DNA from 3 places in the Streptomyces sp. NPDC044063 genome. Region 3 is predicted to be linked to each of the others. Evidence: riboswitches for the same ligand, from Rfam matches in the RefSeq annotation. Region 3 holds a riboswitch; each other region holds the start of a gene.
The links. A riboswitch is a leader RNA that binds a small molecule or an ion and turns the genes downstream of it on or off. The one in region 3 is predicted to bind cyclic di-AMP.
Positions count from the first base shown of each region.

Region 1: it holds a riboswitch for cyclic di-AMP, as region 3 does, so the genes downstream of both, AC07BS_RS18725 (M23 family metallopeptidase) here and AC07BS_RS07500 (C40 family peptidase) in region 3, are expected to answer to the same signal.
Region 2: it holds a riboswitch for cyclic di-AMP, as region 3 does, so the genes downstream of both, AC07BS_RS12130 (M23 family metallopeptidase) here and AC07BS_RS07500 (C40 family peptidase) in region 3, are expected to answer to the same signal.

Region 1 covers NZ_JBWKFM010000014.1:24,040-26,232, forward strand. Annotated here, with positions in the region: gene AC07BS_RS18725 (M23 family metallopeptidase) at 1-1,191, opposite strand, end outside; cyclic di-AMP (ydaO/yuaA leader) riboswitch at 1,203-1,341, opposite strand; gene AC07BS_RS18730 (PP2C family protein-serine/threonine phosphatase) at 1,480-2,193, opposite strand, start outside.
Region 2 covers NZ_JBWKFM010000007.1:185,993-188,185, reverse strand. Annotated here, with positions in the region: gene AC07BS_RS12135 (GntR family transcriptional regulator) at 1-149, opposite strand, end outside; gene AC07BS_RS12130 (M23 family metallopeptidase) at 356-1,141, opposite strand; cyclic di-AMP (ydaO/yuaA leader) riboswitch at 1,153-1,307, opposite strand; gene AC07BS_RS12125 (M16 family metallopeptidase) at 1,554-2,193, opposite strand, start outside.
Region 3 covers NZ_JBWKFM010000004.1:147,146-149,338, forward strand. Annotated here, with positions in the region: gene AC07BS_RS07495 (NADP-dependent oxidoreductase) at 1-682, shown strand, start outside; gene AC07BS_RS07500 (C40 family peptidase) at 779-1,252, opposite strand; cyclic di-AMP (ydaO/yuaA leader) riboswitch at 1,256-1,408, opposite strand; gene AC07BS_RS07505 (endo alpha-1,4 polygalactosaminidase) at 1,655-2,193, opposite strand, start outside.

The DNA of each region.
Region 1 (2,193 bases), on a different contig from region 3:
GACCTTGCCCGACGTCACCACCATCGACGACAGGTGGCAGTACCAGATCTCGGTACCGTCATCGAGCGTCAGCACGACCCGGTAGCCGTACGCGCCCGCCCAGCCCGCCTGGGTGACGGTGCCGCCGCCCACCGCCTTCACCGGGGTGCCGGTCGGCGCCGCGAAGTCCTCGCCGGTGTGGTGCGCGGACCACATGTCGCCCGCCTGGCCGAAGCCCGCGGTCAGGGTGTACGAGGCGACGGGGAGGACGTACCCGCCACGGTGGGATCTGTCGGCCCGCTGTCCGTAGTCGTGGTCGGCGACATACTCCTGTGCGCCGTGCGCGGCCTTCTCCGCACGCCGGGAGAACGCCGTCGCGCCCGCCTTCCCGGCCTTCCCGGCCGCCGCCGACTCGTCCGACCCGCTCGAATCGTCCGACCCGCTCGACTCGTCCGACCCTGCCGACCCGGCCGCCCCCTGCGACTCGCCGGCTCTCCGGGCGTGCTGGGCGGCCACCTGCACCTGGTGCGCCTCAGCCTTCTCCGCCGCCGTCCTCCGCGTCGCCTCGACCGCCGTCCGCTCCTCGGCCGCGCGGGCCTCCTCCTCCGCGGCGCCCTGCTGGCGCTCGGCCTGCAGGAGGATGCGCGCCCGCAGCGCCTCACCGGCGTCGGCCGCGCTGTGCGCGGGCTCCGGCGCCGCCTCGGCCTGCCCGGCGGGGCTCGCCTCCGCCGGGGCCGCCGCGTTCTCCGTCGTCCGGGCCTCGTCGCCGCCGATCAACGAGCCGACGCCCGGGATCTTCGACAGTTCCGGCACGGATATCGGGGCCGCCGGGCGGTCCTGGGCACTCGCCATGCCGCCGGCGCCCACCGCCGCGATCATGCCCACGCCGAGCACGGCGCCGCTGCGGGCCATCGTGCCGCCGCGCTGCTTGACGACGCGGTGTCTGCCGCGGGCCGGGGGCGCCAGGGAGTCCTCGGACGGGTTCCACTCGCCGCCGGGCCCCTCGGCGCTCACGGGCTCGTGGGCGGGCTCGGGAGCGGTCCCGTAGGCCGGCTCGTAGGCCGGCTCGTAGGCGGGCTCGTACGCCGGGTCATGGGCGGGCCCGGTCTCGTACGCGTACCCGTATGTGGGCTCGTGCGTCTCGTAGGCCGCGTACGGCACTCCGTGCGCGTCGTGCGAACTTCCGTCCAGATCGGACCTGTTGGACGCCACCGGGGCGCACTCCTTTCCTTCCGACTCGCCTACCGGGTTAGCTGACGGGTTCGGAGCAGGAAGGTCTCCTACGGGCCGGCGTACGGCCCGATTCACCCCAAAGGTTGATGGTTCCCCGGTTCCACCCACGGGATTCGGCGAAGGCGCACGGCGCCGCCCCTGGCGACGGCTCAAGGACCGCGCTGCGTTATCGAACGTTAATAGACACGGCGGCCGGAAACCAAGCCGAAAGCGTGAATCCGTAGGCCTCTTGGGGCGATGTGGCCATACGTCCCAGCTGATCGTTCGTCAGTCGTTATCGGACCGGACGCGGATCATACGGGGTGTGGCCTGGTCGATCGTCTGAGTGACCGTGACGGGGCGGTGACGGCCGTCGCCGCGCCGGATGGCCAGCAGGGCCATGTCGTCGTTCGTCCGCCCCCCGGCATGCCGCGCGACGTCGGCGACGAGGGTGTCCAACAGTGCCTCGGGGCTCTTGAAGTGCCGGCCGGCCAGGCGCCTCCTGGGCTCGTAGAACGTGCCGCTCGGGTCCCGCGCCTCGGTCACCCCGTCGGTGAACAGCAGCAGGGTCGCACCCGCCGGGAAGTCCCACTCCTCCACCCGGTCCGGCCAGACGCCCAACTCGCCCATGCCGAGCGGCAGGGCGGGCATGGCGGGGTGGGCCTCGCCGACCATGCCGCCGGGGTAGAGCAGCAGAGGCGGCGGGTGGCCCCGGTTGATCATGCGGAGCACGCCGGGGCCCGACGGGACCTCGGCGAGGACGGCCGTGGTGAAGCCCTCGCTCTGGTCGAGGTTCGCCCTCCGTACGCCCTCCCGCTGCAACGCGCGCTCCAGGCGTACGGCGAGCCCCTCCAGCGTGCGCTCCTGCTCCGCGGCCTCGCGGAACGTGCCGAGCAGCACCGCGACCGCCTCCACCGCGCCCAGCCCCTTGCCCCGGACGTCCCCGACGATGACGCGCACGCCGTACGGGGTGTCCTGCACGGCGTACAGGTCGCCCCCGAT
Region 2 (2,193 bases), on a different contig from region 3:
GAGACGCCGTAACGGCGGGCGAGGAGTTCCTCGATGAGCCGGCTGCCGGGCGGGAAAACACCGGTGACGATGTCGTCGCGAATCGCCGTGCACACGGCGTGCGCGGAAATGCGGCGGCCCTCGTGCGCCGCTTCACCACCGCCGTTCACGTACGGCCCCGCATGGCTGCACCTCCGCTTTACGACTTAATCGGCCGAGCGGGTCGGCCCATTGACATCCGTTCAGCGACTCTATGGCAATCCCCGGTGATTTCCGATGGGGCCGGTGAATCATGGATATTTTTTGGCCAGCACCCCCGGCGGAAGCGCGAGAAGGCCCCGGCCGTGGGGCCGGGGCCTGGTGCGCGCGTCGCGGGTCAGACGTTGACGCCGTGCGCCGCGAGGTAGGCGATGGGGTCGATGTCGGAGCCGTAGGTGGCGCCGGTACGGGCCTCGAAGTGCAGGTGCGGGCCGGTGACGTTGCCGGTGGCGCCGGAGAGGCCGATCTGCTGGCCCGGGGTGACCGTCTGACCGACGGAGACGTCGATCGAGGAGAGGTGGGCGTACTGCGTGTAGGTGCCGTCGTTGTGCTTGATGACGACGTTGTTGCCGTACGCGCCGCCCCAGCCGGCCTCGACGATGGTGCCGGCGGCGACCGCGTGGACGGAGCTGCCGGTCTCGGCGTGGAAGTCGATGCCGGTGTGGCTGCCGGAGCTCCACAGGCCGCTGGAGGCCTTGTAGGAGGTGGAGACGTAGGAGCCGTCGAGGGGGCTCACGTAGGTGCCGAGGCGCTTGCGCTCCTCGTCACGCGCGGCACGCTCCTTGGCCTCGCGCTCCTCCTTGAGCTTGCGCTCGGCCTCCGCGTGGCGCTCCTTGGCCTCGGAGGCCTTCTTCTTAGCGCTCTCCTCGGCCTGCAGGCGGGCGGCGGCCTCGTCGGCGGCGCTGCGCTGGGTCTCGGCCTGGGCGTCGACGTTGCCGGCCATGACGTCGCTCATGACGACGGCCTGGGTCAGCCCGGTGTCCTCGGGGCCGCGGGTCTCGTCACCGGCGGCGAAGGCCGGGGCGGCGACGCCGGCGACCACACCGGCGGCGGTCAGGGTGGCTATGCCCGCGACATTGGCGCTGACGCGCGCGGCTCGGCTCGGACGGCGGTGCTTCCCCATGGATGGGCGATCCTTTCCTTCCCTCTCGCCTACCGGGTTAGCTGACGGGTTCGGAGCAGGAAGGTCTCCTACGGTGCCCTCGTGAAAGGGAACCGATTCACCCCAGGGACTGATGGGTCCCCGGCTCCCTTCGGCTGGCGCCTCGGGGACTCGGCGATGGCTGCCCGGGACCGCGGTTGCGGCTCCGATCTGACGGACTGCCGCCCTGACGCTAATCGGCGTCAGATTCGAACGGCAAACAGAACCGGGCTTTTATGACGTACGCCACACGACCAACATGCAACCACCGCGAGAAAACGGGCATAAAGGAGACGCGTGGGCCCCGATGGGCCCACGCGTCTCACATGTCCGGCAATGTCCGGCCCAGGGAGAGCGGCGGACAGCAGGGTTGACGCCCCGTCAGATCAAGGGATCAGGCCGGGACGACCGTCACCTCGCCGATACCCAGCGCCCTGACGGGCTCGGCGATCTCGGAGGCGTCCCCGACCAGGACCGTGATCAGCCGGTCGGCCGGGAAGGCGCTCACGACGGCCGCCGTGGCCTCCACCGTGCCGGTGTCGGCGAGGCGTTCGTACAGCCGCGCCTGGTAGTCGTCCGGCAGGTGCTGCTCGACCTGGTCGGCCAGGGTGCCCGCGACGGCGGCGGCCGTCTCGTACTTCAGCGGGGCGACGCCCACCAGGTTCTGCACCGCCACGTCCCGCTCGGCCTCGGTCAGACCCTCGGCCGCGAGGGTGCGCAGCACCGTCCACAGGTCCGCCAGCGCCGGGCCGGTGTTCGGGGTGTCCACGGAGCCGCTGATGGCCAGCAGCGCCGTGCCCGTGCCGTCGGGCGCCGAACGCAGGACCTGGCCGAAGGCGCGGACGCCGTAGGTGTAGCCCTTCTCCTCGCGCAGCACACGGTCCAGCCGGGACGTCAGCGTGCCGCCCAGGCAGTACGTGCCGAGCACCTGGGCGGGCCAGACGCTCGCGTGCCGGTCCGGGCCGGTGCGGCCCAGGAGCAGCTGGGTCTGGACCGCGCCGGGACGGTCCACGATCACCACACGGCCGGTGTCG
Region 3 (2,193 bases):
GGCGGCCGGGGACGCGGTCCTCGGTCGCACGGTCACCGGCGCCTACGCCGAACAGGCCCTGGCCTCGGCCGACGAGCTGACGGTCAAGCCGCTCTCCCTGCCGTGGGAGGAGGCGGCCGCGCTGCCCGTGGCCGCCGAGACGGCCTGGCGGGCGCTGAACCTGCTGGCCCCGGCGGAGGGCGAGACCCTGCTCGTGCACGGGGCGGCCGGGGGCGTGGGGACCCTGATGGTGCAGTTCGCCCGGGCCCGGGACGTCCGGGTGGTCGGCACGGCCAGCGCGTTCAACCACGAGTACCTGCGGGGCCTGGGCGCGATCCCGGTGGCCTACGGGGAGGGGCTGGCCGACCGGGTGCGCGAGGCGGTGCCCGAAGGGGTGGACGCGGCGCTGGACGCGGTGGGGAAGGGCGACGCGGTGGGAGTGTCGGTGGAGCTCATCGGCTCCCCGGAGCGGGTGGTGAGCATCGCCGACGCCGAGGGCGCCCGCCGGCACGGCGCCCACTTCAGCTCCGGCGCCCCCGCGAGCAACCCCGTGCCCGCCCTCGCCGCCGCCCTCGCGCTGCACGAGGCGGGCATCCTCCAGCTCCCCATCCACCGGGTCTACCGGCTGCCGGAGGCCGCCGAGGCGCACCGGGCCAGCGAGCACGGCCATCTGACGGGCAAGATCGTGCTGGCGGTGGCCTGAGCGGTACCGCCCGTTCCGGGCCGGGAACCGGCCGTGCCCGGCACGCGGGGCGCGTGCCGGGCACGGGACGGACGGCGGGACCGCTCGACTACTTGACTACTTGACGCGTCCGTACCAGACGCTGCTGGTCCAGATCTTCTCCAGTCGGACGGTGGTGCCGGGCTTGGGAGCGTGCCAGATCTTGTTGCTACCCGCGTAGATCCCCACGTGGTAGACGTTGCTGCCGGAGTGGAAGAACACGAGGTCGCCCACCTGGCGGGAGCCGCCGGAGATGTGACGGGTCTTGTTGTACTGGTCGGAGGCGACGCGCGGGAGCGACTTGCCGACCTTCTTGAACGAGTACTGCGTCAGGCCCGAGCAGTCGAACCGGTTGGGACCGGAGGCGCCCCACTGGTAGGGGGAGCCCTTCTTCGAGGCCGCGACCTTCAGAGCCTGCTCGCCGGCGGTGGCGGCGGACGCGTCCGTGGCCAGTCCGGGGACCAGCACCGATGCCGCCAGGGTGGCGGCGGTCAGGACGGACGCGGTACCGGCCCGCTTGGCGAGCGCGGGTATTCGAGGCAGCGCAGACATGACTGAGCCCTTCGACATCCGCCTGCGAAAGATGACCTGTCGGGTTCGGGCCGCGAAGTTGCCCGGCCACGGATGTGGCTTCACCCCTAGAACCACCGACCTCGTGGTTCGTACCGCTTGGGTCTCCCGCTCCTGCCGATCCATCAAATCGAATCCGCACCCGGTGCGGCGGCAGGACTCGGCGTCCGCCCGGGTGGCCCGCCTGGGTGACGGGATCTTGTGTTCGGTGAGAGATCCTGCACCATGAGTCGCCGGATTCCGGTGCCGAAACGGCCATCTGTGAACTTCTTCACTTCGGGCGCAAAGCCGGAACCACGGCTTTTCCGCCCCCGCCGAACTGGCGGTAAACCCTTGCCGGAAGGGGCGGTCGAAGCATTGGAACGAAAGCCTCCGCGGATGCCGTCAGCAGGGCCGGCGCCAGGCGTCGAGGTCGAGGTTCTTCTTCATCGAACTCAGGCCGAGCCGCTTGCTCGTGGCGCAGAAGTCGGCCGGCGGAAGTTCGTATTCGACATGGAAGACCGCTTTGTTCCGTTTGACGAAGGGCGTCAGCTTCTCACACTCGTCGTACTGCGCGCACTGCTCGTTCACCGCGAAGTCGAAATCGCGGACGAGCTCGGGGATCTGCTCCAGGTCGTTCTTCAGCCCCACGGCCATGCCCCGTTCGTGCGCCAGCTCCGCCAGCATCCGGTTGAACGCCAGCTGGTGCGCGGCCGTCAGCGGAAAACCGGTGGAGTTGCGGAACCCCTCCGTCAGGTCCGGCTCGACCGCGTCGAACCCCTTCTGCCGGCACATGTCGACGCGCGCCGCCATGATGGGCCGCAGGACGTCGAGCCGGCGGATGTCCAGCCACTTCTCGCCGTCCCAGCCCTTGTTGTTCCGCCCCAGCACCGCCCGCGGGAACCTGCCCTTGTCGGGGCGGAAGTCCTCCCACGCCCCGGCGT